Regions from separate parts of the Microbacterium pygmaeum genome, predicted to be linked through region 2. Evidence: predicted binding sites of a transcription regulator. Region 2 holds the regulator's gene; each other region holds the start of a gene.
The links. The regulator HrcA, encoded in region 2, represses chaperone genes, less so after heat shock. The targets are predictions, from matches to a motif close to TTNGCACTCGNNNNNNNCGAGTGCNAA.
Positions count from the first base shown of each region.

Region 1: the regulator HrcA is predicted to act here: its motif matches at 5,751-5,777, upstream of BLT19_RS16495 (Hsp20/alpha crystallin family protein).
Region 3: the regulator HrcA is predicted to act here: its motif matches at 6,562-6,588, upstream of groES (co-chaperone GroES).

Region 1 covers NZ_LT629692.1:3,446,507-3,456,898, reverse strand. Annotated here, with positions in the region: gene BLT19_RS16530 (glycosyltransferase family 2 protein) at 1-432, shown strand, start outside; gene BLT19_RS17810 (hypothetical protein) at 545-709, shown strand; gene BLT19_RS16520 (fatty acid desaturase family protein) at 759-1,850, opposite strand; gene glgX (glycogen debranching protein GlgX) at 2,357-4,438, shown strand; gene BLT19_RS16510 (ArsR/SmtB family transcription factor) at 4,531-4,857, shown strand; gene BLT19_RS16505 (SRPBCC family protein) at 4,854-5,348, shown strand; gene BLT19_RS16500 (DUF1905 domain-containing protein) at 5,357-5,623, shown strand; gene BLT19_RS16495 (Hsp20/alpha crystallin family protein) at 5,836-6,270, shown strand; gene BLT19_RS16485 (hypothetical protein) at 7,262-7,600, opposite strand; gene BLT19_RS16480 (IS481 family transposase) at 7,705-8,706, shown strand; gene BLT19_RS16475 (hypothetical protein) at 9,031-9,465, shown strand; gene BLT19_RS16470 (RNA polymerase sigma factor) at 9,465-10,055, shown strand.
Region 2 covers NZ_LT629692.1:2,541,802-2,552,193, forward strand. Annotated here, with positions in the region: gene holA (DNA polymerase III subunit delta) at 1-815, shown strand, start outside; gene rpsT (30S ribosomal protein S20) at 866-1,126, opposite strand; gene BLT19_RS12185 (alpha/beta fold hydrolase) at 1,243-1,986, opposite strand; gene lepA (translation elongation factor 4) at 2,021-3,892, shown strand; gene BLT19_RS12195 (DUF1990 family protein) at 3,903-4,553, shown strand; gene hemW (radical SAM family heme chaperone HemW) at 4,564-5,775, shown strand; gene hrcA (heat-inducible transcriptional repressor HrcA) at 5,864-6,904, shown strand; gene dnaJ (molecular chaperone DnaJ) at 6,959-8,077, shown strand; gene BLT19_RS12215 (16S rRNA (uracil(1498)-N(3))-methyltransferase) at 8,079-8,810, shown strand; gene BLT19_RS12220 (HIT domain-containing protein) at 8,834-9,181, shown strand; gene BLT19_RS12225 (PhoH family protein) at 9,267-10,295, shown strand; gene ybeY (rRNA maturation RNase YbeY) at 10,292-10,392, shown strand, end outside.
Region 3 covers NZ_LT629692.1:3,526,235-3,536,626, reverse strand. Annotated here, with positions in the region: gene BLT19_RS16930 (dynamin family protein) at 1-763, shown strand, start outside; gene BLT19_RS16925 (IniB N-terminal domain-containing protein) at 975-1,667, opposite strand; gene BLT19_RS16920 (LuxR C-terminal-related transcriptional regulator) at 1,789-4,332, opposite strand; gene BLT19_RS16915 (Hsp70 family protein) at 4,351-6,339, opposite strand; gene groES (co-chaperone GroES) at 6,671-6,967, shown strand; gene rarD (EamA family transporter RarD) at 7,042-8,010, shown strand; gene BLT19_RS16900 (metal-sensitive transcriptional regulator) at 8,051-8,344, opposite strand; gene BLT19_RS16895 (heavy metal translocating P-type ATPase) at 8,341-10,392, opposite strand, start outside.

The DNA.
Region 1 (10,392 bases), 900 kb from region 2:
CGCAGCGGCAAGGTGGATGTCGCAGTCATCGGGCCATCTCGGACGCACACCGCCGGCCAGGCGTTCGTCTGCGTCGACGGCGTTCTGGCAGCCCTGCCGGGCGCGGAGTTCGTCACGGACTCTTCTGAGCATTCCTGGGCCGGCCGCCTCGACCGTGTGCGCCTCCGGCTGGAGATCCTCCACCCGTTCGTGGTGGACAGAGGAGAACTGCGCGATCAGATCACCCGGGTCGAGAGGGAGGATCTGGGTGAACTGCTCCTCGTGGACACCGCCGGGACGGAACTGCTGCGCATCGTCGTGACGCGCGCCGCAGCACGCAATCGACGGTGGGGCTGCAGCGACCTCTTCCCGGGCGTGACAGTGACCGCGGGGCGGATGCACGCGATGTCCGGCGAGGTCGACGTGGAGGCCTACCTCGGCGGCTGGCCGTGACCCATGGGTCGGAGGCGGGTCGGACCCTGCTGCATGTGAGCTGTCAACCCCTCAGCCGGCACGTGCCTGCCGGGCGATGCTGAAGTTGATCACCGACGAAGGGTATGCAGACATGACCGATCCTCGACTGCCCCACGAGAAGCACTCGGATGATGCTGTCGCCGATGACGCGCCGCCGACGGATGCGGTGACCGACGACGTGCGCGAGGATGCGGCTCAGGCCGAGTCCGGGGACGGGGATGACTTCCCCGACCGGCCGGCGTTGACTCACCCCTGACGGCCCCGGAGCGGCCGCGAGGCCGTCGGACAGCGCGGCATCCGTTCGATCAGCCCGTCTGTCTCTGCTGCAGCAGCGGGCATTCGAACGGGTCGCGCTCACCGAGTCCGACCCGGTTGATGTAGCGGACGACGATGCCGTACGACTGCCACAACCCCGTCTCGGTGTACGTCACACCGCGCTCGCGACAGTAGGCCTCGATGATCGTGGACGCTGCTCGCAAGTGCGGCCGCGGCATCGACGGGAACAGATGGTGCTCGATCTGGTAGTTGAGGCCGCCCATGGCGGTGTCCAGCAGCCGGCTGCCGCGGATGTTGCGACTCATGAGCACCTGCCGGCGCAGGAAGTCGATCTTCACGTCCGCGGGAACGATGGGCATGCCCTTGTGGTTTGGCGCGAACGCCATGCCCATGTACACGCCGAAGAGGCCGAGCTGGACCCCGAGGAAAGCGAAGGCGATTCCGGGGGAGAGGACCAGGAACACCAGCACGAGGAAGCCCACGATCCGCACGGTGAGGAACGCGATCTCCGCCGGTCGGCGTCGCATCGGCTCGCGTGAGATCACACGGTGCACGCCGGATGCGTGGAGCGACAGGCCCTCCAGCAACAGGATGGGGAAGAAGAACAGCCCCTGATGCGCCATCAGCCACCCCAGTGGGCCGCTGCGTCGTCTCGCTGCCTGATCGGGCGTGAACGAGATCACCGGCAGCTCGATGTCGGGATCGGAGTCGATCTTGTTCGGGTTGGCATGGTGCCTGGTGTGCTTGTGCTGCCACCAGCCGTAGCTCATTCCGACCAGGAGATTGCCGATCACGAGTGAGGTCCAGTCGTTCCATCTGCCGGACCGGAAGATCTGGCGATGCGCTGCGTCGTGGCCGAGCATGGCGATCTGTGTGAACACGACCGCGAACACGGCGGCTGTGACCAGCTGCCACCACGAATCGCCGATCCAGATGAAGACGAGCACCATCCCCGCGAGCACGAGGGGGGCGGCGAGCAGCTTCGTCCAGTAGTAGCCGTAGCGCCGACGCATGAGCCCACTGGCGGTCACCGTCTGCGCCAACGCTGTGAAGTCGTTCGCGAGTTTCGGAGTGGTCGATCGGACGGGTCGAATCGCGGATCCGCGGAGTGTGTCGGCCATCGGTGACCCCTTCGTCGTTGGCGAGACGAATGTGTCTCGCGGGAACGACGGGGTCCCGGTCATCCATTGGTGACTCTACTCCGCACGGGAGCGTCGAGGGTTGGCGCGGGCGAAGTTGCACCCAGCGTGATGTCCCGCGCTCCTCATGCCCCCCAGCAGAGGAAACGCGGGACACCCCGAGCCTCACGTGAATGGGCTCGAGGGTCACGGCCCGCGTCGGAAACTGAACGTTGTCCGTCGCAGGATGCCGACATAGGATCGCCCCAACCCAACCCCGGTCCTGTCGGCCGGACCTTGCGTCGCCCCCTGGGGTGACTTCACATCGCGCTCCCTCTCACCTTCGGGTGGGAGGGAGCGTCACTTCGCGAGGACGGCCTGCCCCGCGCATACTCGCCCCGGTTTGGCAAGCGTCCCGAGAACTCATCTTCGGCCGGTAGAAAGTACACGCCCGTCCGTGGCCGCGCTCCGCAGATCTGTGCACGCGGCCGGCATTCGAAGGAGTTCCCTTGTCCGCTGCGCACCCCCGCCCGCTGCCGTATCCGCTCGGCGTCAGCTTCGTCGACGGTTCCGTCAACTTCGCGATCTACTCGGAGACGGCGGATGCCGTATACGTGTGCACGTTCGACGAAGCGGGCGCCGAGACCCGGATCCCGCTGACCGAACGGGCCGGGCACGTCTTCTACGGGTTCGTGCCGGACGCGGAAGTGGGCACCCGCTACGGCATTCGCGTGGACGGACCGTGGGAGCCTGAGCGCGGCCTGAGGCACAACGTCCACAAACTGCTCCTCGACCCGCATGCCACCGCGATCGAAGGCGAGTACTCATGGTCGCAAGCCGTCTTCGCGCACGACATGGGCAACCCGGAGCTGCGCAACGACGAAGACTCCGCGGCATCCGTCCCCCGCTGCGTGATCACCGACCCCGCCTTCGACTGGGGCGATGATGCGTCGCCATCGATCCCTCTGGCGGAGACCGTGATCTATGAGACGCATGTGAAGGGATTCACCAAGCTGCACCCGGACATCCCAGAGCACCTCCGCGGCACGTACGCGGGGTTGGCCGAGCCGGCATCGATCGAATACCTGAAGGACCTGGGCGTCACTGCGATCGAGCTGCTTCCGGTGCACCAGTTCGTGCAGGACAGCCACCTCGAGGAGAAGGGCCTGCGCAATTACTGGGGCTACAACTCCATCGGCTTCTTCGCTCCCCACGGCGACTACGCCGCTGCCGGCGACGGCGGCGGACAGGTCGCCGAGTTCAAGGGGCTCGTGAAGGCGCTGCACGCGGCCGGACTCGAGGTGATCCTCGATGTGGTCTACAACCACACAGCCGAGGGCAATCACATGGGCCCGACGCTGTCGTTCAAAGGCATCGACAATGAGGCCTACTACCGCCTCGTCGAGGGCGACGAGGCCAACTACTTCGACACGACCGGAACAGGGAACAGCCTCAATGTGGGGCACCCCGCCGCACTCGGGCTGATCATGGACTCCCTCCGGTACTGGGTGACAGAGATGCACGTCGACGGGTTCCGATTCGATCTCGCCACCACGCTGACGCGACAGGGCGGCGATGCCGAATTGCACAGCGCCTTCCTGACCCTGATCCAGCAGGACCCCGTGCTCGCCCCCGTCAAGATGATCGCCGAGCCGTGGGACACGGCCGGCTACCAGGTGGGCGGTTTCCCCGCCGACTGGTCCGAATGGAACGGGAAGTTCCGTGACGATGTCCGTGACTTCTGGAACGGGAAGGATGCCGTGCTCGGCACGGTCTCGCAGCGCATTCTGGGCTCCCCGGACGTCTACGAGGCGGATCGCCGCTCCCCGCTCTCGAGCGTGAACTTCATCACGGCGCACGACGGGTTCACGCTGGCCGACCTGACCTCGTACAACGACAAGCACAACGCCGCCAACGGAGAAGACAACAACGACGGGGAGAGCGACAACAAGTCCTCGAACGGGGGAGCGGAGGGCCCCACCGAGGACGAAGCGGTCAACGCACGACGGGACCGCAAACGCCGTAACCTCCTCGCAACCCTGCTGCTGTCAGCCGGTGTGCCGATGATCCTGGGTGGGGATGAGATGGGTCGTACGCAGGGCGGTAACAACAACGCCTACTGCCAGGACAACGAGATCTCATGGTTCGACTGGAAGCACGCCGATCAGAGCCTGCGCGACTTCACGAAGGCGCTGCTCGCGCTGCGCCGAGACAACCTGGCGCTCCGGCCGACCTGGTTCCGTCAGGCCGCGGACGCCGAGGACGCGCAGGACACCGTCAGCGTCGTTCGATCAGATGGAGAGGAGTTCGCTGCCGAGGATTGGGACAACCCCGACGCCCGGTCGATCGCGTTCCTCCTGCAGCATCCGGGGGCGGACTCCTTCGCGCTCCTGATCAACGCCGCCGAGAACGGCGTGGAGTTCAGCGTTCCCTCCGCTCCCGGTCAGGAGTGGGAGCTCGCCCTGTCCAGCGATGAGGCGCAGACGGTTTCCGGAGAAGTCTCGACGCTCACCGTGATGGAGGCATCGTTCACATTGCTCCGGTCGCGTCATGCGACCGCGCTGGGATCGCACGACGAATCCCAGGTGTGAAGTCTCCTTGAGGCGTGGGCGGACGCCCCACGACCTCCGCTGGGAGTGTATGTACCTTGACGTGTACGTACACTTTGCGGTACCCTTCAAGCATGGATGAACTCCTCGTCGCGATCGGCGATCCTCACCGCCGCACGTTCCTGGACGCGCTCAGTCGTCGGCCAGCAACGGTGAACGAACTGGCCGAACTCGTGCCCATAGCGCGGCCGGGTGTGTCTCGGCACCTTCGGATCCTTCGGGAGGCAGGACTCGTCGACGTCCTTGCGGACGGTCAACGGCGGATCTATTCGCTGCGTACCGATCCCCTCGTCGAGCTGGATGACTGGCTGGCGCCGTATCGAGAGGTGTGGATGCAGCGGATCGACGCCCTGCACACAGAAATCAGCAGGGGCAAGAAGAACGAAAGGTCGAAGAGATGAGTGCACAAGTGCTGCTCGGTCAGCTGCGTGAGGAGAACGGTCTGGGAGTGGTCCGCGTCGAAGACGTGTACGCGACCGGTATCGACGATCTGTGGGATGCGATCACGGATCCTGAACGACTTGCGCACTGGATCGCGGAGGTCGACGGTGACCTGCGTGTCGGCGGCGAGTTCCGTGCCACCTTCACCAGCGGGTGGACCGGCACCGGGGTGGTCGAAGTCTGCGCGGCGCCACGTCTCCTCCGTGTGCGCACGCAGCGGCCCGGGGAGCCCGCAACCGTGATGGAAGCGCAGCTCAGCCCGGACGGCGCCGGCACGAGGCTCATCATCGAGGAGCGAGGGCTGCCCCTCGCCGAGTACGCCGATCATGGCGCTGGGTGGCAGGCCCACGCAGAAGACCTGCACGCGCACGTCAACGGGACGGAACCGACGGACTGGGTGCAGCGCTGGCGTGAACTCAGCTCCGCCTACTTCGCGCTGGCGGGCCGCTGAGCGCTGACATGGAAGCTCTCGAGCACACCTTCTCGACCGTCCTCGTCGGTGACATGGGTCCGCACCGGTGGACCTGCGCGATCGTGGAGGGCTCCCCGGAGATCCTCGGGACCGGCAAAGCCGTGAGGGTCCGGGCAGACATCGACGGCGTCATCACGCTGACCTCACTGCTGCCCTATCGCGGTCGGCACATGCTTCCGGTCAAGCAGGCAATTCTGAATGAGATCGGCAAGACCGCGGGCGACACCGTGCGGGTCACGATCATCGGCGCGTGAGTCGCGCGCTCGGTTGCGGGGCCCGGCGCCGGGCGCCGACGCTTGACGTTGTCTCTGGCGTACTCCGGCATCGTCTGGTGCGCACACCACCGCCGGCTGTTTCCAGCGATTTCTCAGATTCAGGGACTTAGCACTCAAGTCATGTGAGTGCTAATCTTTCTGTAGTTGAGTCATGGGGACTCAACTCTGAGAGACTGGAAGGAATCATCATCATGGCAGTGACTCTTGACCCCTTCGCCGAGCTCGACCGACTCGCGTCTGGCCTGCTCGGAGCCCGCCCCGGACCGCGGGTGATGCCGGTTGATCTCTACCGGGACGCTGATCGCTATGTCCTGAACGCTGATCTGCCGGGCGTGGACCCGGGGACGGTTGATGTCGATGTCGACGGTCAACTGCTGACCATTCGTGCGCAGCGCACCGCAGACACCGGACACGTCGGGAAGTGGCTGGTTCAGGAACGCCCGGGCGGCAGCTACCTGCGCCAGTTCAGTATCGGGGAAGGCGTGGACATCACAGGCATCTCCGCCAGCTACGACAACGGTGTCCTCAGTGTGGTGCTCCCCGTGAGCGAGAAGGCCAAGCCGCGGAAGATCGAAGTACACGCCGCATCGGCGAGCACTGATTCCCAGAAGACGCTGACCAGCTGACGCGGCTGCGCGACTCAGGAAGATGGTGTCCGCACACCCGCGTCACCAGGAACCCCCGAACGGTCGCCTCGGTTGGCTGTCCTTTGTTCAGCGGACGCCCCTCCGTTGAACGGCAGAACCCCCGACCGCTGGGGAGGGTCGGGGGTTCTCTTCCACTACGCGCCACCGGGCGCTGGGGTCTCGGTGTTTTCGCTGCAGCGGGTTCTGCCACGCACAACTCTATGTTTTCGCTGTGCGCACGTCTGTCCCCCGAACGGTGGACAAGACCGTTCGCGGGAATCCGTTCCACACATGCCTCCGAACGACTCCTCAGTGTGCGGTCTCCTCCAGCGCGGAGGGGCGCTCTCGGGGGAACGGCGGGAGGCCGCACACTCATGAGAACCCTCGGTGGATGCGCTTATCCGAATGCGCGTAGATGCCACCGATGATCCGGTCTGCCATCCGGCGACAGATGATCTCATCGACGTGGCCCCGGTCGAAGCCAGTCGCGATCACCTGCCCGTTGTCCGCGCGAAGATCCCACTCCTGAGTGTGCGCCTCTTTGTGAAGTTGCCTGAAGGCCGGGCGCATTCCCAGCCCCGGCCCTGCGGAGAAGTGTTGCTGAATCTGAAAGAGCACTTGATCAGGAATGGAGAACCCGCGAAGAGTGGACGCGACGGCGGGAGTCGAACCGCGCTGAGGAGATCTGACTGAGCCACATAGCCGCGAAAACCGCGGAATTCCGCGGATCTCGAGGTCTCATCGATGCCGATGAGTCACGCCCAATCTCGAGAAGTGTGGGCAAAATGTGGGCAGAAAGTGGGCATTCGAGCGAACGTCTCATCAACGGTGTGGTTGGTGGAACGAAGTCTCGATGGTGTGCACGTGAAGCGGGTCGATGATCTTGGTGCGATTCGACGAGCACGCGGCTCATCTGCGACGCGTTCGTGCGCATCCTCGTCGGTAGGGCTCGGATATCGCATGGTCAGCGTGCGATAGACATTGACGATCGTTACGAGGTTCGCTTCTTTGCGGTATCGCGCCATGCCGCGATCAGGCCGCGCTGACTATTCGACTTTTGGGCTGCCTCAATAGCGTCGCGCAGCCTCTCGTCAGGCTCCAGAGCCTCGAGTTCGGCGTAGTACTGGTCGCGGTAGTGAACTTGTGTGTTCCGGTAAGCCGTCGCCGCTTCTGCCGCCCTAACGAGCTGCTCGGCGAGCGCGCGCTGGTGTTCTGCGATCTCCCGCTGCTTCGGAGAGGGCTTTCCGCCGGCCGGAGTAGTCGACCGAACGTGCCCGATCCGGCGCTGAGCGTTCGCCGCGATGGTAGAGGCAAGCGGCACCGGACGCACTCGCTAGCTGTATTTCCCCGTGACGTTGTGAACGGGTGAGGTAGGCGAAGACCTCCGGGAAGGATGTGGGTTACCACACTCGCATCCTGACCACGGAGGTCTTCGTGACTCACGCTAACGCGCCCTTGACGCCGATGGGGCGTCGTCGTTTGGTTGTTCTCGTCGTGGATCGGGGCTGGTCGTTGCGGCGGGCGGCGGAGCGGTTCCAGTGCTCGCCGGCGACGGCGAAGCGATGGGTGGACCGGTATCGGGCCGGTCTGCCGTTGACGGATCGCAGCTCGCGCCCCACGTCGTCGCCGAACCGGTTGCCGCGGAAGACGGAGCGGCGGATCGTGTCGTTACGGTTCACCCGCCGCTGGGGTCCGCACCGGATCGCGTATCACCTGCGACTGCACCGCTCGACGGTCGGCCGGGTGCTCGACCGGTATCGGATGCCGAAGCTCGTGACCGTCGACCAAGCCATCGGCCTCTCCGTCCGCAAGCCACCGCCGAAACGCTACGAGGTGGCAGCACCGGGCCAGCTGGTGCACGTGGACGTGAAGAAGCAGGGCCGGATCCCTGACGGCGGCGGGTGGCGGGCCCACGGGCGTGGATCAACGCAAGACCGCCACGCCGGGGTCGCGAGAGATCGTGCCGCTCGCCAAGGCGCTGCGGGCTCCCGCGGTTACCGATACTTGCACCACGCCGTCGACGACCACTCGAGGGTCGCGTACTCGGAGATCCTCGACGACGAACGCAAGGAGACCGCCGCCGCGTTCTGGATCCGTGCGAACGCGTTCTTCGCCGACCTCGGCGTGACCGTCACCGCCGTGATGACAGACAACGGCGCCTGCTACCGATCGCACGCGTTCGCGGCCGCGCTGGGCGCGAACGTGAAACATAAGTGGACCAAGCCCTATCGGCCGCAGACCAACGGGAAAGTCGAGCGCTTCAACCGCACCCTCGCCACCGAATGGGCCTACGCGAAGCCCTATACCGGCGAGACCGAACGAGAAGCCGCTTACGAGACCTGGCTGCATCACTACAATCACCACAGACCCCACACCGGCATCGGCGGAAAGACCCCCTCAGAACGCGTTCACAACGTCACGGGGAAATACAGCTAGCGAACAGTCGCCAGCGCCCGTAAGGCGGTTCCCATCTGACACAGCATCAGAGCCTCGCGATCGCACGACGTACTGCTTCTTTGAGACGCTTTCGTGCGCTCCCGTCATGTCCTGTTTGAAGATGATGAGGAGCCCATGATGAAGCATTCACTCCAGTCCGAGCTGGCGGCCGCCGACCCGATAGGTCACGGCGAAGACGCGAGACTTAGAGCTCTGGTGCGCAGCACGGCTGTGGGGGTGCAAGCCGAAGTCGCGAGTGACTCGCCTTCGTCCGCGCCATTGTGGAAACGTCGCCGTACGCTGATTCCCCTTAGCATCGCAGGGATGGTCGCTCTGACAGGAGCGGCCGTGGTGATCCCGCTCAACCAATTCGGAATTGACGGCATGCTGGTCGACGCCGACGCGCTGATCCCAATCACCTACACGACGGACACAGGCATTGAGGTGAGCTGCCGATACGGCGTCTACTACGGCGATCCGGCTGATCGCACGGAATCAGACAAGCAGCTCGCCACATTCGTGGCAAACCACGACTGGACTGATATCGGTCAGGGCGTCTACGAGCACGCGATCGCCAACCCGTTCGTTCCCGGTCGTGACGGCGGCCTGGACGTGGACACGCAACAGCGCCGCGACGAGATGTCCTTGAGCATCGCAATCGCCCATGAGATCGAGGAGGCGATACCGGATCATCTGCGAGACGATCGCGAAGGGCTTATCGAGAGCAGCGTCACCGACTGCCAGGGAAAGCTTCACTGATGGGCGGGCGGAACATCCCGCCGGCACTCCGCGATTGGGTGGAGCTCGTCGTGGAGGACAATGCCGACGACCTTCTCCGCTACTTCCGGCGACGCGTCACCCATCCAGAAGATGCCGCCGACATGCTGGGGCGCGTGCTGCTGGCCGTGTGGGAAAAAGCGAGCCGGCTTCCCACCACAGAACAGGACGCGAGAATGTGGTGCTTCGGTATCGCGCGCAACGTCCTCCGTGAGCACTACCGCTACGCCGCAAAACAACTCGCCCTAGCGGATGGACTGCGCGACCATCTCCGAGCGTCCGCACCGCCACAGAACGGGGCCGACACAGTAGTCGAGGAGGAGTTCAGGTCCGAAGCGATCCGACAAGCCGTACGTGCGCTCGATGATCGCTCTCGGGAGCTGCTGCTGCTCGTCCACTGGGACGGCTTCAGCATCGCAGGGGCCGCGCGGATCCTGTCCATCAACGCATCCACCGCGCGAACTCGCTACACCCGAGCACTCAGGCGCCTCGAAAAGCAGCTGGATCGCGACGATGATCCCGAAAGTCGACCTGCAACTTTCGCAAGCTCATTTCCCCTGATGGCTCCCTAGTCATACATCAGCGGAGTGCCGCGACGTTGAAGAGGTGACTCAGTTCGACGGTGAGGATCGATCTCGCACGTCGTGCCCGGAAGCCGGTCGCTGAGCGAACATCCTTCGACCAACGGCCGGTGGGTAGAGTCGGCGCCTGGTGGGTGATGCTCGCAAGACGTGGGTGATTGCGGGATTGGGGTTTGTCGCGGCGGTAGCCATTGTTATCGGATTTGGTCGCGTTCTCCTTGGTTGGTGGATTTGGGCAATCGGGACGTGGCGCCACCGACTAACGCACAGCGAGGGTGGCACATCGCACCTGATTCTTCGCAGCCGTGTCATTGTTGGCCGCTGGCTC
Region 2 (10,392 bases):
TGGGCGTCACGGCGCCGTCATTGTTCGGCGAGCCGCGGCTCGTGCGGGTCAGTGGCGTCGAGAAGTGCTCCGACACGTTCCTGACCGAGGCGGTGTCCTACCTCTCGCACCCGCAGGAGGGTGCCACCGTGGTGCTGCGCCATACCGGCGCGAGTGTGCGCGGCAAGAAGCTCCTCGACGCGATCCGCGCAGGGGAGGGCGGGGGAGTCGAGATCGCCTGCCCCGCCATCAAGCGCGATTCCGATCGCTTCGACTTCGCCGCGGGGGAGTTCTCCACCGCACGCAAGCGCATCGCACCGGCCGCGCTGCGCACGCTCGTCTCCGCCTTCGCCGACGATCTGACCGAACTCGCGGCGGCCTGCCAGCAGCTGATCTCCGACGTGCCCGGCGACATCGGCGAGCAGACGGTGGAGCGGTATTACGGCGGTCGGGTCGAGACCTCGGCGTTCACTGTGGCCGACACCGCGATCGCGGGGCGCTACGGCGATGCGCTGATCGCGCTGCGCCACGCGCTCTCCTCGGGTGCCGACCCGGTGCCGCTGGTGGCCGCAATCGCATCGAAGCTGCGCACCATGGCCCGGGTGGCCGGGCATCGGGAGTCCTCCGGCGCGCTCGCGGCCCGCCTCGGGCTCAAGGACTGGCAGGTCGACCGTGCGCGCCGAGATCTGGTCGGGTGGTCGGACGCGACGCTGGGGATGGCGATCCAGGCGGCTGCGCGAGCGGACGTCGATGTGAAGGGCGGTTCGCGCGACAGCGTGTTCGCGCTCGAGCGACTGATCACCGTGATCGCCACCAAAGCGCCGTTCGGCGGCTAGGAAACACGAAAGCCCGTCCCTTTCGGGACGGGCTTCCGAAGCGTCGGTGCTCAGAGCGCCGCGACCTGCTTCGCGATGGCCGACTTGCGGTTCGCGGCCTGGTTCTCGTGGATGACGCCCTTGCTGACGGCCTTGTCGAGCTTCTTGGTCGCCTTCGCGAGCGACGCCTCCGCAGCGGCCTTGTCGCCCGCGGCGATGGCCTCGCGGGTGCGACGCACCTCGGTGCGCAGCTCGCTCTTGACGGCCTTGTTCCGCTCGTTGGCCTTCTCGTTGGTCTTGTTGCGCTTGATCTGCGACTTGATGTTTGCCACGGTTGTCGTCGGTCTTTCGTTCGGAGTGGTTGATATGAAGTGCCGGCGAACAGAAGAGGGCTGTCATCCGGCGGTCGTGCGGAGGCGATCCACACGCAAGCCAATCACCGAGTCTATCAGGAATCGCGCGGCTGCCCCGCCTGGCGGCCGCCCACGGTCGCCAGTGCCACGCCGAGGACCGCGTTGAAGACGCGAGGGCGCATCACGGTCACGTGGTGCGTGGTCCGGGGCACCACGATCAGCTCGGCATGCCGGGCCACCCGGAGGAAGAGGCGCTCGTTGACCCGCAGCTGGTCGAATTGCCCGTTCACGAACCACAGCGGCACCTCGATGCGGCGCAGCGCGGTGAGCAGGTCGAGGGCGGAGAGGCTGCGCAGGGCGACGTGCTGCGCGTCCAGGGCGTAGCCGCCCGCCCCGAAGTCCGGACGCGTCTCGTCGGGGAGGATGCGGTCGAGCATCCGATCCGTGAGCCACATGCCGCGATCGGGGAGGGCGTCGAATCCGCGCGTGAGCGCGCGGTAGGCGTGCAGCCCGGCGCCGCGCGGGATCGATGTGCAGGATGCCGCGATGAACGCGTCCACCGGCGGAGGCTCCCGACCACCGGCGTACTCGATGCACAGGAGCCCGCCCATGGAATGGCCGGCCAGAACCACGGGCCCTCGGGTCGCGGCATCCCGCACCGCCTCATCGATCGTCTGCAACGCCGAGGCGAGCGTGAATGTCTCGCGCATCCGGCTGCCGTGCCCGGGCAGATCGACGGCGACGACTCCGGCTCCGCGTGCACGCAGATACTCGACCTGCGCGCGCCACATGCTCGCGGACGTCCGGATGCCGTGCACCATGACCACCTGCACGACCATTCGCCCAGGATATGGCCCGTAGAATCGACCGGATATGTCACCCCGCGCCCTCACGCCCCTCGAGCCGTCCGCGACACCGCCCGAGCAGATCCGCAACTTCTGCATCATCGCCCACATCGACCACGGCAAGTCGACCCTGGCCGACCGCATGCTGCAGATCACCGGCGTCGTCTCCGACCGCGATATGCGCGCGCAGTACCTGGATCGCATGGACATCGAGCGCGAGCGGGGCATCACGATCAAGAGCCAGGCGGTGCGGATGCCGTGGGCGGGCCCTTCGGTGAGCGCAGGGACGGCGAACACCTACGCGCTGAACATGATCGACACGCCCGGCCACGTCGACTTCACCTACGAGGTGAGCAGGTCGCTCGCTGCGTGCGAAGGCGCGATCCTGCTGGTGGATGCCGCGCAGGGCATCGAGGCGCAGACCCTGGCCAACCTCTACCTGGCGCTCGAGAACGATCTGCACATCATCCCCGTGCTGAACAAGATCGACCTGCCGGCCGCCGACCCCGACAAGTACAGCCGCGAACTCGCGAGCCTCATCGGCGGCAAGCCGGAGGACGTGCTGCGGGTCAGCGGCAAGACCGGCATGGGCGTCGAAGAGCTCCTCGACCAGGTCGTGGCGCAGATCCCTCCGCCGCAGGGCGACCCTGCCGCGCCCACGCGGGCGATGATCTTCGACTCGGTCTACGACTCCTACCGCGGGGTCATCACGTACGTCCGCATGATCGACGGCACCCTCAGCCCGCGCGAGCGGATCCAGATGATGTCCACCCGCGCCGTGCACGACCTGCTCGAGATCGGCGTCTCCTCGCCGGAGCCCACACCGACCAAGGGCCTCGGCGTCGGCGAGGTCGGCTACCTCATCACCGGCGTGAAGGACGTCCGCCAGTCCAAGGTCGGCGATACGGTCACCAGTGCCGCGAAGCCCTCGAAGGAGGCGCTGCCCGGCTACACCGATCCGAAGCCGATGGTGTTCTCGGGTCTGTATCCCATCGACGGCAGCGACTACCCGGTGCTGCGCGAGGCGCTGGACAAGCTCAAGCTGTCGGATGCCTCACTGAACTACGAGCCGGAGACCTCGGTGGCGCTCGGGTTCGGCTTCCGCTGCGGGTTCCTCGGTCTGCTGCACCTGGAGATCGTGACGGAGCGTCTGGAGCGCGAGTTCGGCCTGGACCTCATCTCGACCGCGCCGTCGGTGACGTACGAGGTCACGACCGACGACCGCAAGAGCTTCACGGTGACCAATCCGAGTGAGTTCCCCTCCGGGACGAAGATCGCCAGCGTCACCGAGCCGATGGTCAAGGCCGCGATCCTCGCGCCCAAGGACTACGTCGGCACGATCATGGAGCTGTGCCAGTCCCGGCGCGGCACCCTGCTGGGGATGGAGTATCTCGGCGAGGACCGGGTCGAGATCCGCTACACGATGCCGCTCGGCGAGATCGTCTTCGACTTCTTCGACAACCTGAAGTCCAAGACCGCCGGCTACGCATCGCTGGACTACGAGCCCAGCGGCGACCAGGAGGCCGATCTCGTCAAGGTCGACATCCTGCTGCAGGGCGAGCCGGTCGATGCGTTCAGCGCGATCGTGCACCGCGATAAGGCCTACGCCTACGGGGTGCTCATGACGGAGCGCCTCAAGAAGCTGATTCCGCGGCAGCAGTTCGAGGTGCCGATCCAGGCTGCCATCGGTGCCCGGATCATCGCGCGCGAGTCGATCCGCGCGATGCGCAAGGACGTCTTGGCCAAATGCTACGGCGGCGACATCACCCGCAAGCGCAAGCTGCTGGAGAAGCAGAAGGAGGGCAAGAAGCGCATGAAGATGGTCGGCCGCGTGGAAGTGCCCCAGGAGGCGTTCATCGCCGCGCTGTCCGGGGATACCGAGAAAAAGGACGCCAAGTAGGCTGGTTCTCATGCGCCGCGGGACGTTCAGGGACGAGACGGTCGACTACGCCGCTGTCGGAGCGACGCAGGCGCCCGATCTGATGCAGTACCCGCCGGAGCGCAGCCTGCCGGCTCAGGAATCCTGGCGTCTGGGCAGCGGCGAGTCGCGATTCCGCACGGCTGGAGACGCACTGCTGTCGTGGTCCGCCCTGCGCGGCGCGGGACTGGAGCTCAGCGACGTGCGCCCGGCATCGGGTCCGATGTACTCCGGCGTCAGCTTCGACGCGGAGGGCAATCCGCTCGCACCGAGCAAGCTCGAGGCCGATCAGCGATTCGATTCCGACGGCACCCCGTACGTCGGAGCGGGAACCACGGTGCACGTCGCCGGGCGAGTGCGAGGACTGCGGGCTGATGCCGAATTGCGGGTGATCTTCGCCGTCGAGGAGCCGCGTCGCATCGGCTTCGCCCTCGGCACCGTCGGCGGGTCCGTGGTCAGCGGGGAGGAGTCGTTCATGATCGAGTGGTACGAGAACGACGAGGTCTGGTTCACCGTCCGCGCCTTCGACGCGCCGACCGCATTTCTCTACCGCGTCTTCCCGGGCCTGGTCCGTCGACGCAGACGAGAGCTGTTCACCCGCTACCTGCGCGCCATCTCGCCGCTGTACACGACGCCGGCTTGAGCACGCGCTGATGGGCTCCGCACTCCCGCTCGGCGAGCCCGCACCGGCCGACGGTTCCCTCGACGTGGCCGTCGACCAGGCGACACCCTTCGGCGTCTACCTGCACGTGCCGTTCTGCCGCGTGCGATGCGGATACTGCGACTTCAACACGTACACGGCGACCGAGTTGCGTGGCACCAGACAGGACCAGTACGCCGACACTCTCCTCCAGGAGGTGGCTCTCTCACGGAGGGTCCTGTCGGTCGCGGGCCCGCTTCGACCGGCACGGACGGTGTTCTTCGGCGGCGGAACCCCGACGCTGCTGCCGGCCGGCGACCTCGCCCGCATGCTCGAGGGGATCCGCTCGACCTTCGGGATCGCGGTCGGCGCGGAGATCACCGTCGAGGCGAACCCGGACACCGTCACCGATGAGGTGGCGGCCGAGCTCGCGGCATCCGGCGTCACCCGCCTGTCGATCGGCATGCAGTCGGCAGTGCCGCACGTCCTGGCGGCCCTGGATCGCACCCACGATCCCGCGAACGTCCGCACCGCGGTGGCCGCGGCGCGGACTGCGGGCCTGGATGTGAGCCTCGATCTGATCTACGGAGCGCCGGGGGAGTCCCTCGACGACTGGCGAGCATCGCTGGAGACGGCGATCAGCCTCGCGCCGGATCACGTCTCCGCCTACGCGCTGATCATCGAGCAGGGCACGAGGCTCGCCCGCCAGATCTCGCGGGGGGAGGTGCCCGCACCCGACGACGACCTGCAGGCCGACATGTACGAGCTGGCCGACGGGCTCCTCGGGGAGGCCGGCTACGACTGGTATGAGGTGTCGAACTGGGCGCGCACGCCCGCGCAGCGATCGCAGCACAACCTCGCCTACTGGCAGGGCAGCGACTGGTGGGGGTACGGCCCCGGAGCGCACAGCCACATCGCCGGCTTGCGCTTCTGGAACGTCAAGCACCCCGCCGCCTACGCGCAGCGGCTCGCCGCCGGCGAGTCGCCCGGTGCCGCGCGCGAGCGGCCCGACCAGGCCGCGCGCACGCTCGAGAGCGTGCTGCTGCGCACACGGATTCGCGAGGGGCTGCCCACCGCGGAACTCCTCGGGTCAGGGCGGCACGCGGTCGCAGCGCTCATCGCCGACGGGTTGATCGAGGGCGCCGAGGCGGTTCGCGGTCGCGTCGTCCTGACGCTCCGCGGACGACTCCTCGCCGATGCGGTCGTGCGGGCACTCACCGACTGAGCGTCCTCCGGCCGTGTCCGAGCCGATCCGGTAGAATTGGCACTCAGTTCGTGAGAGTGCCAACGGTTCGATGCGCGGAGGAGGCGAGATGGTCACCGATCGGGGTCTGCAGGTCCTGCGGGCGATCGTGCAGGACTTCGTCGACACGCGCGAGCCGGTCGGCAGCAAGGCGATCGTCGAACGCCACGCGTTCGGGGTCTCCGCCGCCACGATCCGCAACGACATGGCACTCCTCGAGGATGAAGAGCTGATCGCCGCGCCGCACACCTCGTCGGGTCGCGTGCCCACCGACAAGGGGTATCGCGTGTTCGTCGACCACCTCGCCGAGGTCCGGCCGCTCTCACCCGCCCAGCGCACGGCGATCGCGGCGTTCCTGGACGGTCCCTCCGATCTGGACGACGTCCTGGCCCGCACCGTGCGGGCCCTGACCCAGCTGACCGGCCAGGTCGCGATCGTGCAGTACCCGTCGTTCGCGCGCGCGAACGTCTCCCACGTCGAGCTCGTCCAACTGGGCGGCGGCCGGATGCTGGTGATCGTCGTCACCGACACCGGACGCGTCTCCCAGCGCCTGGCGATCGTCCGCGAGGAGTTCGACGAGGACGACCTGGCGCGGATGCGCGCCGACATCGCCGCGCTGCTGGTCGGCCTGCCCGTCCGCGAGGGGGTGCAGCGCGTCCAGGAGCACCTCGGCTCCGAGGAGCGCACGCCGTCGGCGCGCGAGGCGGCCACGGCGATCATCGCTCGGATCGTGGCCGAAGAGCTCGAGGAGTTCCGTCAGGACCGCCTCGTCATGGCGGGATCGGCCAACCTCGCCCGCCGCGAATCGGACTTCCGCGGCAGCATCTACCCGCTGCTGGAGGCCATCGAGGAGCAGGTCACCCTGCTCAAGCTCATGGGCGAGATGGTCGCCGACGATCAAGGACTCGCCTCCAGCATCGGGCGCGAGAACGACGCCTTCGGGCTCGGCGAGGCAACGGTTCTGGCCAGCGACTACGACGCGACGGGCTCGCGGGCGCGCGTTGGGCTGCTCGGCCCCACCCGGATGGACTATCCCACCAACTTCGCGGCGGTCCGTGCCGTCGCGCGCTATCTCACCCGGATGCTCGACGACGACGAGAGTGCCCGCTGACGCGGCATCCGTGTTCACACGATCCCGCGCTCGACGCGGGCAGGAAGGCGATTTGTGGCTGACCACTACGAGGTCCTCGGCGTCGCTCGCGACGCGAGTTCCGAAGAGATCAAGAAGGCGTATCGACGTCTCGCGCGTCAACTGCACCCGGATGTCAATCCCGGTGAGGATGCCTCGGAGCGCTTCAAGCTCGTCACGCACGCGTACGACGTCCTGAGCGATCCGGATCAGCGCGCCCGCTACGACATGGGCGGCGATTCCCCGTTCGGCGGGGCCGGCGGGCAGGGCGGCTTCGGCGGCTTCGGCGACATCTTCGAGACGTTCTTCGGCGCCGCCGGCGGACAACGGGCGGGACGCCCGCGGTCGCGGCGCGAGCGCGGACAGGACGCGCTCGTGCGCGTCACCCTCGATCTCAAGGACGTCGTGTTCGGCGTCCATCGGGACCTCGACGTCGACACGGCCGTGCTGTGCGAGACGTGTCAGGGATCGTGCTGCCAGCCGGGCACCTCGCCGGTCACCTGCGACATCTGCCACGGCGCCGGAAACGTCCAGCGGACGGTGCGCAGCCTCCTGGGCAACGTCGTCACCAGCCAGCCGTGCGGTTCGTGCCAGGGCTACGGCACCACGATCCCGTACCCGTGCGCGACCTGCCAGGGGCAGGGGCGCGTGCGCGCTCGCCGCACCGTCTCGATCGACATCCCGGCCGGCGTCGAGACCGGCCTGCGCCTGCAGCTGCCCGGTTCCGGCGAGGTCGGACCGGCCGGCGGACCGAACGGCGACCTCTACATCGAGGTCACCGTGTCGCCGCACGAGGAGTTCAGCCGCGACGGCGACGATCTCCTGGCGACCCTCGAGGTATCGATGTCGGACGCGATCCTCGGCACGACCACGACGATCGAGTCACTGGACGGCCCCGTCGACCTCGAACTGCGCGCCGGCGTGCAGGGCGGTGATGTGCTGACCATCAAGAACCGCGGCATCACGCCGCTGCGCGGCACGCAGCGCGGAGACCTCCGCGTCGGCGTGCACGTGGTCACCCCGACCCGGCTGGATGCTCGGGAGCGTGCGCTCATCGAAGACTTCGCCAAGCGCACGAAGGCCCCCGCGCCGCGCCTCGCGGAGTTCCACCAGGGACTGTTCGCGAAGCTGCGGGACCGCTTCCGGAACAGCTGAGATGCCCCTGCACTTCCTCCTGGACCACCCGGCATCGGCGAGCGTCGGCGACGATGTCGTGCTCACCGGGACGGAGGCGCACCACGCGGCGACCGTGCGTCGCGTGCGCGTCGGCGAGGAGGTCACCGTGGGGGACGGGCGGGGCACCTGGCTGACCGGCGAGTGCACGGCGGTCGGCCCGCGCGAGGTCGTGGTCCGCGTCACCGGCAGGGCCGACGTTCCGCCACCGTCTCCTCGGCTCGTGCTGGTGCAGGCCCTCGCCAAGGGCGATCGGGACGAGTTGGCCGTCCAGGCCGCGACCGAACTCGGCGTCGATGAGATCATCCCGTGGCAGGCTGCGCGCAGCGTCTCCCGCTGGGACGCGGCCAAAGCCGACAAGGGCCGAGCGCGGTGGGCGGGCATCGTGCGCGAGGCCGCCAAGCAGGCCCACCGGGCGTGGCTGCCGGACGTGTCACCACTGGTGTCCACGAAAGCGCTGACCGCACGGGCCGCCGCATCCCGGATGCTCGTCCTGGAGCCCACGGCGACCGAGGCCCTCACCGCACTCGATCTGACCGCAGCCGAAGAGGTCGTCCTGGTGATCGGCCCGGAGGGCGGGATCACGCCGGACGAGCTCGCGGCGCTCGCCGGCGCCGGTGCCACCGCGGCCCGACTCGGCGACACCGTGCTTCGCACCTCCACCGCCGGTCCCGCGGCGGTGGCGATCGCCAGCGCCGCCCTGGGCCGCTGGTGAGCGCTCGTCGATAGACTGGCCCGATGAGCGAGCCCTCGATCTTCACCCGCATCCTGGACGGCGAGATCCCCTCGGAGATCATCGCCGAGACCGAGAACGTCTTCGCCATCCGCGACATCGCGCCCAAGGCGCCGGTGCATCTGCTCGTGATCCCCAAGACGGGGGAGTACCGCAACGTGGTCGAACTCGCCGCCGGCGACCCGAGCCTGCTGGCCGAGGTCGTCGGGCTCGCGAACACCGTCGCGGCGGAACACGCGGACGGGGACTTCCGACTCGTCTTCAACACCGGCGCCGGTGCCGGGCAGACGGTCTTCCACGTGCACGCCCACGTCCTCGCCGGCGAGCTGACGGAGGCGAGCCTCGGTGCCTGAGCGACCCGGCGCCTCCGCGGCATCCGATCCCTCTTCCGCCCCAGGCGGCGCCGTCGTCGAACGCGTGTACGCCGACGGCGTCGCCATGGTGCAGCTGCTCGGTCCGCAGGACCGTCTGCTGCGCGTGGTCGAGAAGGAGCATCCCGGCGTGGACGTCCACGTCCGGGGGAACGAGATCACCCTCTCCGGGAGCGCGGCCGACGTCGCCGCCGCCCGGGTGCTCGTCGACGAGCTGCTGGCGATGACGAAGGCGGGCCAGAATCTCGGCCCGTCCGACGTGTCCTCCTCCAACAAGATCCTGCGCAGCGAGGGCGGTCCGCGGCCCTCCGAGGTGCTCGGCGAGGCCATCCTCTCCTCGCGAGGCAAAGTCATCCGCCCGAAGACGCTCGGACAGAAGGCGTACGTCGATGCGATCGAGGAGAACACGATCGTGTTCGGCATCGGACCGGCCGGCACCGGCAAGACGTACCTCGCGATGGCCAAGGCCGTCCAGGCGCTGCAGCGCAAGGAGGTCAGCCGCATCATCCTGACCCGCCCGGCGGTGGAGGCCGGTGAACGGCTCGGCTTCCTTCCGGGAACCCTCACCGACAAGATCGATCCGTACCTGCGCCCACTGTACGACGCCCTCAACGAGATGATGGATCCCGAGCTGGTCCCCAAGCTGATGGCCAGCGGCACGATCGAAGTCGCGCCCCTGGCGTACATGCGCGGCCGCACCCTCAACGACTCGTTCGTCGTGCTCGATGAGGCGCAGAACACCACCCCCGAGCAGATGAAGATGTTCCTGACCCGGCTGGGCTTCGGGACGCGCATGGTGGTCACCGGCGACATCACCCAGATCGACCTGCCCCAGGGCGCGTCGGGACTCCGCCTCGTGACGCGTGTCCTCGGCAACATCGAGGACATCCATTTCGCCTACCTGACCAGCGAGGACGTCGTGCGCCACACGCTCGTCGGGCGCATCGTCGATGCCTACACGGAGTTCGACGAGCGACGCCTGGCCGGCCGGCGCGAGCGCGACGAGGCGGCCGAGTTCGCCAATCGCGCAGATCGGCGAGGCGCGTCACGGCCGCAGAATCCCCGTGATCATCTGCCGAAACGAGGACGCTCATGACGATCGAGATCAGCAATGAGTCCGGGTTCGCGGCGGACGAGACCGTCCTGCTCCGCCTGATGGAGCACAACCTCGCCGAGCTGCACGTGAGCGCGGA
Region 3 (10,392 bases), 980 kb from region 2:
GCGTATCCACGCGACCACCCACACCCTCCGGGAGCTGTCGCTCCTGTCGAAGGCGCGGTCATCCGGCCTGCCGTTGGAAGCAGAGGATGCTGCCGTCGCAGAGCGCATCATCGGCGGTGCCGGCGCGACCGCCAGCGTTCGGCTCGGACTGCCTGAGGATGCGGATCAGGAGCAGCTTCGGGAGAGCAGCGTCGAGCAGCTCGCGTACTGGCGTGCCTACAGCCAGTCGCCGCTCACCGAACGCGGCTCCGTCGAGGTGGCGCGCACAGTGATCCGCAGTCTCGAAGAGATCGCGTCAGAAGTCGGTGCCCCCCGCGTCGGCGATCCCTCGTCTGACGTCGTGTCGGCGAGCGGTCCAGGCGAGAGCGCCTCGGAAGGTGCTGAACAGGAGGGCGAGGAGGGCGAACGCGACTTGGATCAGCATCAACTGTCTGAGGAGTGGACCGTGCTCGCCGATGGCGACGATCTCCAGGGAGAGCAGGAAGACGAGTACCTGGGCGATCACGGTGGCAAGCTGCCACCAGCGGACATTCGGCTTGCGACTCGTGAACGAGACGAGCAGGGTGACCTGGATGAGGAGCAAGCAGACGAGGGCGCCGAAGACCGCCCAGTAGATGATGTCCGCGGCGGTCTTGTACGTCTCGTCTGGTCGTCCTTCCGCGCGCGCTTTCACCGCTTCCGTGACGACCGGCATGAGGTCCTCCCGGATTACGAAGAGGAAGACGATCGCGATGGCGCCGGTGAGAAGACTGAGAACCCATAGGAACTGACTGAGCCGCACCGAGAACGGTGGTGGGAGCTTGGTCAGCACCGGGGGCGCGTTCGGGCTCGCGGTCGCAGGTCGCTCAGGCGCTTCGCGCTTCGGCGCCTCGTACGGCGGCGGAGGAACGGGTGGGCGCGCGCCAGCGCGCCCTGACTGAGTCAGGGCGCGCGGGGGCGGGGGTTGGTCCGGCCGATCGGTCATGTCGTAGAACCTAGAGGTTCTCCTCCGCCTCGAAGTCCTCCGGGGCGTCGGTGATCATGACGCTCGTCGTGTCTGTGACGTCGGTGTCGCTCTCGTACTGGAACGAGTCGTCCACCGCGACATCGACGTTCGTCGACTCGTCATTGAACGAGTCCTCGGCCTCTGCCTCGATGTCCACGTCGGTGTTCGTCGACTCGTCGTCGAACGAATCCGTGATGGTCGTGGTCGTTTCTTCGTTGCCGATCGCGACGTCGCCGACGGTGACATCCGTGTCGGAGTTGTCGACATCGGCGTCGTCTCCGGCAGCTGCACCGTGATCGCCGAGGTTGACGACGGCTTCCTGATCGAAGAGCTGGTTGACGTCACCGCCCTCTGTCCAGATGTTCTGGTTGACCGACTGGTCGACGATCGAGGACCGGTTGTCGATGGTGAAGTTGTTGGAGATGTTCATGATCTCCTTCTCCACCGACGGGGGTCCCGGAGGGCCAGGGGGCGGGGGCTTCGGGCTGGGATGCACGTCCGGTCGGTCGACGACCACGGGCGCGACGGCGCGCACGTCATCGACGCAGACGCTGCTGAGCCCATTGCGAGCGAGCACGGCTTCGGGCTCGTCGGCGAACTCTGCAGCTGCGGCCGGGTCGTGCAGCAAACTGAGAATGAACTCAATAAGCGCATCGGCGATCGTTGCCAGCGGTGTTGTCATGATCCTGCTCCTGTCACTGCGTGAAATCTCTTCGAGACTATGTCGCTACGGTCGGTGGTGAATCGGGGGTTTCCCCGAAACGTATGGGGTTTCGAAGGGGGGTCTTGGGGGTCGACGCGGTTCATCGGCCACTCCTCTCCGGAATCGGCCCGGTCGCGGGCTGAAGAGCAACGCGAAGCTTGGCGATGAGGTCAGAGCGTGATGTCGCTCCCAGCCGTCGCCGGATGCTCGCGATGTGGTGCTCGGCCGTCCTCGGCGAGATGAAGATGGTCTCGCCGATCTCCGCATACGTCTTGCCCTGAATCACCAGGCGCGCGACGTCGACCTCGCGGTCGCTGAGCACGGAACCGTCGAGCGAAAGCGTTGCTTCGTCTTCAGAGGCGGACGTCGGAGTCCGGCCGGAATCCTGTGGATGCAGCTCCCGCGCGCGCGCCAGGAGGCGCGCGGACACCTTCCGGTCGGATGACTGGTTGGCTCCATACCCGGCGAGGCGCGCGGCGTCCCACGCGAGCCCGATCGCGGCCAAGTCCTGCGCGGCCTTCTCGACGGCATCGACGTCCGCGCTGCCGGCCAGAACCGAGCTCCACGTCCTCCCGGCGCTGGCCATCGTCGCCGCCACCGAACTCACGGGGGCGGCTTCCACGAGTGCACGGGCGTGCGAGCCGAGAGTGTCGGGGCGGTTCACGAGGATGCCGTGCTGGATACCCGACCATCTGAGCTGTGTCGCCCACACCGCCGGCGACCCGATCGATTCCACGATCGCGAGCGCCTTCGCGAACTGCGTGTCCGTGGCTGCGTCGTCACCGAGCCGTGCGGCAGCACTGACGAACTCAGCGAGCGGATGCAGCGTGAACAGGTCGACGTCGATTCGCTGCAGCGAGTCCCGGGCGCGGTCCCACGCCGACTTCAGGGCGGCGGTGTCCTCCCAGCGCCGGGCGATCGCCACCTGCAGCGCCTGCACCATCAGATCGTCGCGCGGAGATGGGTGCGGTGCGATCCGCATCGCATCGGCGAGAGCGTCACGCGTCTCGGCCGGCCGCACCCGCAGCATGGACACCCACGCCCGCCACAACAGCAGACGAGGACGCGCCCACTGCCCGCCTTGACCGGCTTCGAGGGCCGCCTCGATGACGGATCGGGCGGTGGTCAGATCACCCAGATTGATCGCCACGATCGTGGCGATCACCGCGGGGATCTCTGGAATCGGTGCGGAGCTGTGCGAAGACGAGTAGAGGTGCGAGGCGCGTACGAGGTCGGCGAGTGCCTCCTCCGCAGATCCGTGGCGCAACGAGGCGCGCAGTCCGCGTCCCAAGAGCTCCATTGCGACGTGCACGGTCGTCGGCGCTACGTCAGCACCCGTGTCGATGTCGGCATCGGCACCTGCGTCGCTCCGGCCGACGCCGATCTGCGCGATCAGCGCACGCGTGCGCGCATCCGCCGTGCTCGGCGGAATCGCGCGGTAGAACGCGCTTCCCATCTCCAGCATGCCGCGCGCCGACCATGTCGCGGCGCCCGTGTCGGCAAGTGCCGGGTCATCGCCCTGGCCGGACGACATCGCCGCATCCACCAGGAGCGCCGCCGAATCGAGATCTCCGCGCGCCCACGCAGCACGCGCGCGGTTGGCCGCGACGTCTGTCGCGGGCGTGCCGACGCTGACCGCCAGCGCGTACAGCTCCTCGGCACGGCGTGGATCCGAGTCCACCAGTGCGTCCGCGCTTGCCGCCAGCGCCGCACCGAGTCGTCGATCGTTGATCTGGGTCAGCCACTCGCCGTTGGTTCCGATGCCCGCACCGTTGACCCCCAGCTCCGTGATGTAGCCGACCAGCCGTCGCGTGGGAATCGCCGCGCGGACCGCCGAACGCACGACCGGCACAGTCTGCCCGTTCCGGAGCAGGAGACCCTCCGAATAGCCCTGCGCGATCAGGTCGTCCAACTGCTCAGCTCGATCGGACTCGCCGGTCGGAAGGATTTCATAGGCGTCGAAGCTCAAGGTCTCGATCGTCTGGCGAAGGTCGGCCGGGGCGGCATCGATCCTGTGGGCGATGCTCTGCTCGAGGATGCCGGCGAGCGACGCGTGTGTCGGATCATCAGCACAATCCCGGTCGTCGTGTGCGGAGATCGCTGCCGACACCAACCACGAGACCCCGCCGGTCAGCCGAAGGATGAGATCGAGGCATGTGGGTGACAGTTGCCGTTCATGGCTGTCGAGGTAGTCGAGCACATCCGATCGGGACACCTGCCCCAGAACGATCGCCGGCTGACTTCGCTCGAGACTCCGCGTGATGTCGGTCAGTGTCTGCGACTTCGGCCAGGGGCGGCCCGCGACGACGAGACCTGTGCTGGGGTCCTCTCCCCGTGCACGGATGCGGCGCAAGGTCTTCTCGTCGAGTAGATGCACGTCATCAACCAGAAGGACATGCGCACTCGGCATCGCTTCGAGGTCGGTGTCGGCACGAAACAGTGTCCAAGGCGTGTCGTGCTCGTCGAGCAGGAACTGGAGTCGGCGCAGCACGGCAGTCTTTCCTGCCCTAGCGTTGCCGGAGATCACGATGCGAGCGATCCCGGCATCGATGGCCGCCGCATCGAGCGCTGAGGCAGCGAGGTTCGCGCCGGTGAAGTACGTGACGTCGACGAAGGCGCCCCGTGGGCGGGCAGCGGTAGGCATGGTGCTCAGGCGCAGGGGTCAGACGGCCGGGTGAGCGGGGACGGGCCCGGACCCGCGCGCCGCTGGAGGGCTGTCCACGTCGGATCCGCCGTCGACGTCGGTAGCGCCGCCATCGACGTCGACGCTCGTGATGTCGACGCTGCCGTCGGTGGTGGTCCCGTCGGTGGTGGTCCCGTCGGTGGTGGTCCCGTCGGTGGTGGTCCCGTCGGTGGTGGTGCCGTCGGTGGTGGTGCCGTCGGTGGTGGTCCCGTCGGTGGTGGTCCCGTCGGTGGTGGTCCCGTCGGTGGTGGTCCCGTCGGTGGTGGTCCCGTCGGTGGTGGTCCCGTCGGTGGTGGTCCCGTCGGTGCTGGTGCCGTCAGTGTCCTCGCCCCCGCCTGTGGGTGTCGGGGTCTGCGTCTCGCTCGGGGTCGGCTTCGGTGTCGGCTTGGGTGACGGCGAGTCGTTGGAGGGCGTCGGCTTCGCCGACGGCTTGGCCGGGTCGGAGATCGTCTTGACGTTCGTCGTCTCGCGCGTCTCGGTCGTCTTCTGCGGCGCGCGACGCTGCGTTGCGGGTGAGCGGCTGTCAGTCTGCTCCTGCGGCGCGGACTCGGCGACCGGACCGGGGACGGCAGACGCCGGCGCGGGCGGAGCCGCCACCGTGGGGTTCACCTTCGACCAGTCGACCAACGGCTTGACGGTGCTGGCAGTCGGCGTGAAGAAGAAACCGGACCCTGCGGTGAAGGTGCTTCCGAACACGATTGCGCCGGCGATGAGGACCGCGCCGCCCGCAAGGGCGAGGGTGTGGACCTTGCCGGTCTTCGGGGCGGCGGCGTTGACGGGCGCGGCGAGGGTGGCGACAGCGCCGGCCGGCTGGAAGAGCTCCAGCGCTGCATCTCCGGCAGGCTCGATGAGCGCCAGCTCCGACCCCACGCCGAGATCGCGATCGTTGTGACGCACCAGCCCGGTCAGCGCTGCGCCGAGCGCGATGGATGACTTCGGATCGGCGTCGATCGCCGTCGGCCGGTCGAAGCGCTCGGAGAGTTTCTGGGTCACCAGTGGGATGCGCGAGGAACCGCCGATGAGAAGGATGCACTCGATGTCGTCGCCGTCGACGCCGCCTTCCTCGAGCGCGTCGTCGAGCGCGTTGATGGTCTTCTCGAGCGACGGATCGATCATCGACTCGAATTCGGACCGCGTCAGACGGATACGCGCGCTGCGCGTGGGCAGCAGGACGGGGATGGTGGCATCCGAGTCGAAAGAGAGCGCCTCCTTCGCGTCGACGCATTCGCGGCGAAGCTGGGCCAGCGCGAGCCGCGTGTCGGGATCGGCCGGGTCGAGGCCGATGACCTTCGCGGACTGCAGCACGTGCCGCAGAACGGCGTCATCGAAGTCGGCGCCGCCCAGATTGTCGATGCCGACGGGGTTCCCGACGAGGGCGAACGCGCCAGAGGCGTCCTTGCGGAGAAGGACGGCGTCGAACGTGCCGCCGCCGAGGTCGTAGACGGCGAGCGTCTGGCCGACGGCCAGGGGGCGGTAGAACTCGTAGCTGCGGGCTGCGGCTTCCGGCTCGGAGATGAGCTCCACCTCGCCCACACCTTCGACCTCGAGCGCGGCGAGGATGAGGCCCAGCCGATGGGGCCCCCACGTGGCGGGATGCGTGAGCGTGATCGAGTCGGGACGGGCGCCTTCACGTTCCGTGACCTGCTCCACGACCATCGCAACGGTGTGCGCGTACAGCTGTTCTGCGGGGATCGATCGACCCGCCACGACGAGCGGAATCTCGTCGCCCACGCTTCGTTTGAACTCTCGGATGAGACGGTCCGGCTGCGCGACACCGCGGCGCTCAGCGGCATCGCCGACCAGGAGTTGTCCGTCCTCCGCAACGAAGACGACCGTCGACACGCTGTCGCTGCGTCGACCCAACGCGAACGGCGTCGTGAGGATGCTGCCGTCTGCCGCGAGTCTGGCTGTGGCGGCCGCGACGCGGCTCGTCCCCACATCGACCGCAAGGTGGTACTGCTCGTTCATGCGTATAGCCCCCGAACTCTTTGCGCGGGCCCCGTTACCCCGCGCAGCAGACAGACTTCGTCGTCCTGTAATGCGACTACCGTCCCCATGAAGTGGTAGAAGCTGGCTGCTCTCCGATGATACAACTCACGCCATGTTTCTGGGAGGTTTCTCAGAAATGGACCCGTGCGATTTGTTCGGAGCGGCCGCGCGATCGGATTGCACGTCGACGGACGTCACGTTCTGGCACTCACGTTGCATGAGTGCCAGCCCTTCCCTAGACTGGAATTAGCACTCTCAGGTGGAGTTTGCTAATCCAGTCTTGAAGTTTCAAGGAAAGCAGAGGTAGACCGTGTCGGTTTCCATCAAGCCGCTCGAGGACCGCATCGTCATCCGTCAGGTCGAGGCAGAGCAGACCACCGCGAGCGGTCTGGTCATCCCGGACACCGCCAAGGAGAAGCCCCAGGAGGGCGAGGTCGTGGCGGTCGGCCCCGGTCGCATCGACGACAACGGCAACCGTGTTCCGCTCGATGTCGCCGTGGGCGACCGCGTGCTGTACAGCAAGTACGGCGGCACCGAGGTGAAGTTCGGCGCTGACGAGTTCCTCGTGCTGTCGGCTCGCGACGTGCTGGCCGTCGTCGTCCGCTAGGACTTCGCGCACCATTCCAACAGGGCCCGGATGCTTCGGCATCCGGGCCCTGTTGCGCGCTCTACGCTGGGGGAGTGACCCGTGATCCATCCGCAGCCCAGGCCGCGGCATCCGGCACACCCGATCCGGCGCGAGAGCGCGCCCTCGGCGGGGTCTACGCGTTCAGCGCGTACTTCCTCTGGGGATTCCTCCCGCTCTACTTCCTGCTCCTCCTGCCCGTCGGGCCCTTCGAGCTGGTCGCGTGGCGCATCCTGCTGTCGCTGGTGTTCTGCATCATCCTGCTGACGGTGCTGCGGGGCTGGGGTCGCCTCGTCGCGATCATCACGCAGCCGCGACTGCTGATGTGGACGGCGCTCGCCGGTGGCCTCATCTACATCAACTGGCAGGTCTTCATCCTCGCCGCCCTGACCGGGCACATCATCGAGACCAGCCTCGGGTACTTCATGAACCCGATCGTGACGGTCCTGCTCGGAGTCTTCATCCTGCGCGAACGGCTGCGCCTGACGCAGTGGCTCGCGCTCGGGCTGGCTGCCGCGGCCGTCATCGTGATCGTCATCGGATACGGCGCGTTCCCCTGGATCGCGCTGAGCCTGGCGTTCTCGTTCGGCCTGTACGGCTTCGTCAAGAAGCGCATCGGACCGTCCGTGGACGCCGTGAGCGGCTTGACGCTGGAGTCCGCGTGGCTGGTGCCCGTGGCGAGCGTCCTGCTGATCGTCGTCGCCTCGACCACGGGCCTGGAGATGGGACAGAACGGACCGCTGCACACGCTGCTTCTGAGCCTCGTGGGCGTCGTCACGGCCATTCCGCTGCTGCTGTTCGCGGCCGGAGCCCGACGATCGAGCCTGACGACCATGGGACTGCTGCAGTTCGTCGCGCCGATCCTGCAGTTCATCATCGGCGCATGGCTCCTCGGCGAGGAGATGTCGCCGGCGCGCTGGATCGGGTTCGCCCTGGTGTGGCTGGCGCTGACGATCCTGTCCGTCGACTCGATCCGCCACGCACGCAAAGCCCGCGGGGTGTCGGACGTGGGCGAACTGGTCTGAGCCCGTTCGTGCCGCGGAGCCGGGGTGTGCGGGGCTTCGGCTAGCGCACCAGCCGCGCGATCGCGGCCGTCGCCTCGGCGATCTTCGCGTCGGCCTCGTCGCCGCCCAGGCGCGCCGCGTCCACGACGCAGTGCCGCAGGTGGTCATCGAGCAGCCCGATCGCGACGGCCTCCAGCGCGCTGGTCAGCGCGCTGATCTGGGTGAGGATGTCGATGCAGTACTTCTCGTCCTCGACCATGCCGCGCACGCCGCGGGCCTGGCCCTCGATCCGCTTGAGGCGATTGAGGTACTTGTCCTTCTCGGTGATGTAGCCGTGCGAGGCGTGATCGGTCATGCGGACTCCAGACTCTTGAAACGCCGCAGGCGCAGGCTGTTGCCGACGACGAAGACGCTGGACAGCGCCATCGCCGCACCGGCGATCATCGGGTTGAGCAGGCCGAGCGCCGCCAGCGGGATCGCCGCGACGTTGTACGCGAACGCCCAGAACAGGTTGACGCGGATGGTGCCGAACGTCCGTCGCGACAGCCGGACGGCGTCGGCGGCGCTGCGCAGATCGCCGCGGACGAGGGTGATGTCGGATGCCTCGATCGCCGCATCCGCTCCGGTGCCCATCGCCAGGCCGAGGTCGGCCTGGGCGAGCGCGGCGGCGTCGTTGACGCCGTCGCCGACCATCGCCACCACGCGCCCCTTCGACTGCAGCGCACGGATCGCCTCGAGCTTGCCGGCGGGAAGCACGCCGGCCAGGACCCCGTCGATGCCGACCTCGTCCGCGACGCGGCGGGCGACCGTCTCGTTGTCGCCGGTCAGCAGCACGGGTTCCAGGCCGAGCGCCCGGAATCGGCCGACCGCCTCCCGGCTCGTCGGCTTGATCGCGTCCGCCACGACGAGCAGGCCGCGTGCGGCGCCGTCCCAGGCCACGAGGACCACTGTGGAGCCGGATGCCTCGGCATCCGCCTTCGCGGAGGCGAGCTCCGGAGGCAGGTGGATCGCCCAGTCGGCCAACAGCGATTCACGCCCCACGACGACCGCGTGGCCGTCGACCATTCCCGAGACACCCAGCCCGGGCGTCGCGGCGAACGATCCGACGGGCGGCAGGTCGCCGACCTCCTTCGTGGCGGTGACGGCGATGGCGCGGGCGATCGGATGCTCGGAGGCATCCTCCACCGCCCCGGCGAGGCGCAGCAGTTCAGCGCGCGCTGCCGCGGCATCCGCCTGCTCGTCGGTGAGGATCACGTCGACCACGCTCATCCGGCCCGTCGTCACCGTCCCGGTCTTGTCGAGGACGATCGTGTCGACGGCGCGGGTCGATTCGAGCACCTCCGGTCCGCGGATCAGGATGCCCAACTGGGCGCCCCGCCCGGTTCCGACCAGCAGCGCGGTCGGTGTCGCGAGTCCGAGGGCGCACGGGCACGCGATGATCAGGACCGCGACGGCGGCGGTGAACGCGGCCGCGGCCGGGAAGCCGAGGAGCAGCCACGCCGCCAGGGTGAGGACGGCGATTCCCAGCACGATCGGGACGAAGACGCCCGAGATGCGGTCGGCGAGACGCTGCACGTCGGCCTTGCCCGACTGGGCCTCCTCGACGAGGCGCGCCATCTGGGCGAGCTGCGTGTCCTGACCGACGCGCGTCGCGCGCACCACGAGGCGACCGCCGACATCGACCGTCGCCCCGACCACCGCGTCGCTCGCGCCGACCTCGACGGGCACCGATTCGCCGGTCACCATCGACATGTCCACCGCGGAGGTGCCGGAGACCACGACTCCGTCGGTGGCGATCTTCTCTCCGGGCCGCACGACGAACTCGTCGCCGACCTTCAGTGCCGAGACCGGCACGCGGGTTTCGATGCCACCGCGCAGGACGGCCACGTCCTTGGCGCCGAGTTCGAGCAGCGCCCGCAGGGCGGCACCGGCGCGGCGCTTGGAGCGCAGCTCGAAGTACCGGCCCGCCAGCACGAACATCGTGACGCCGGCCGCGACCTCCAGATAGATGTCGTCCGCGCCCTCGGAGGGCTGGATCGTCCACTCGAAGGCGTGCATCATGCCCGGCATGCCCGCGCCTCCGAGGAAGAGGGCGTACAGCGACCACAGGAACGCGGCCGAGACGCCGATGGAGATGAGTGTGTCCATCGTGGCGGCGCCGTGGCGCAGGTTCAGCCAGGCGGCGCGGTGGAACGGCCAGGCCGCCCACACGACGACGGGCGCTGCCAGGGTGAGCGAAAGCCACTGCCAGTACTCGAACTGCAGGACGGGGATCATCGCGAGCAGGATCACCGGCACGGCCAGGACGACGGCACCGATCAGCCGCTGGCGCAGCGATGTCAGCTCGCGGTCCTCGGGCTCGGGCCCGCTGGAGGGATCGGCTGCCGGGGGAGCCGGAAGGAC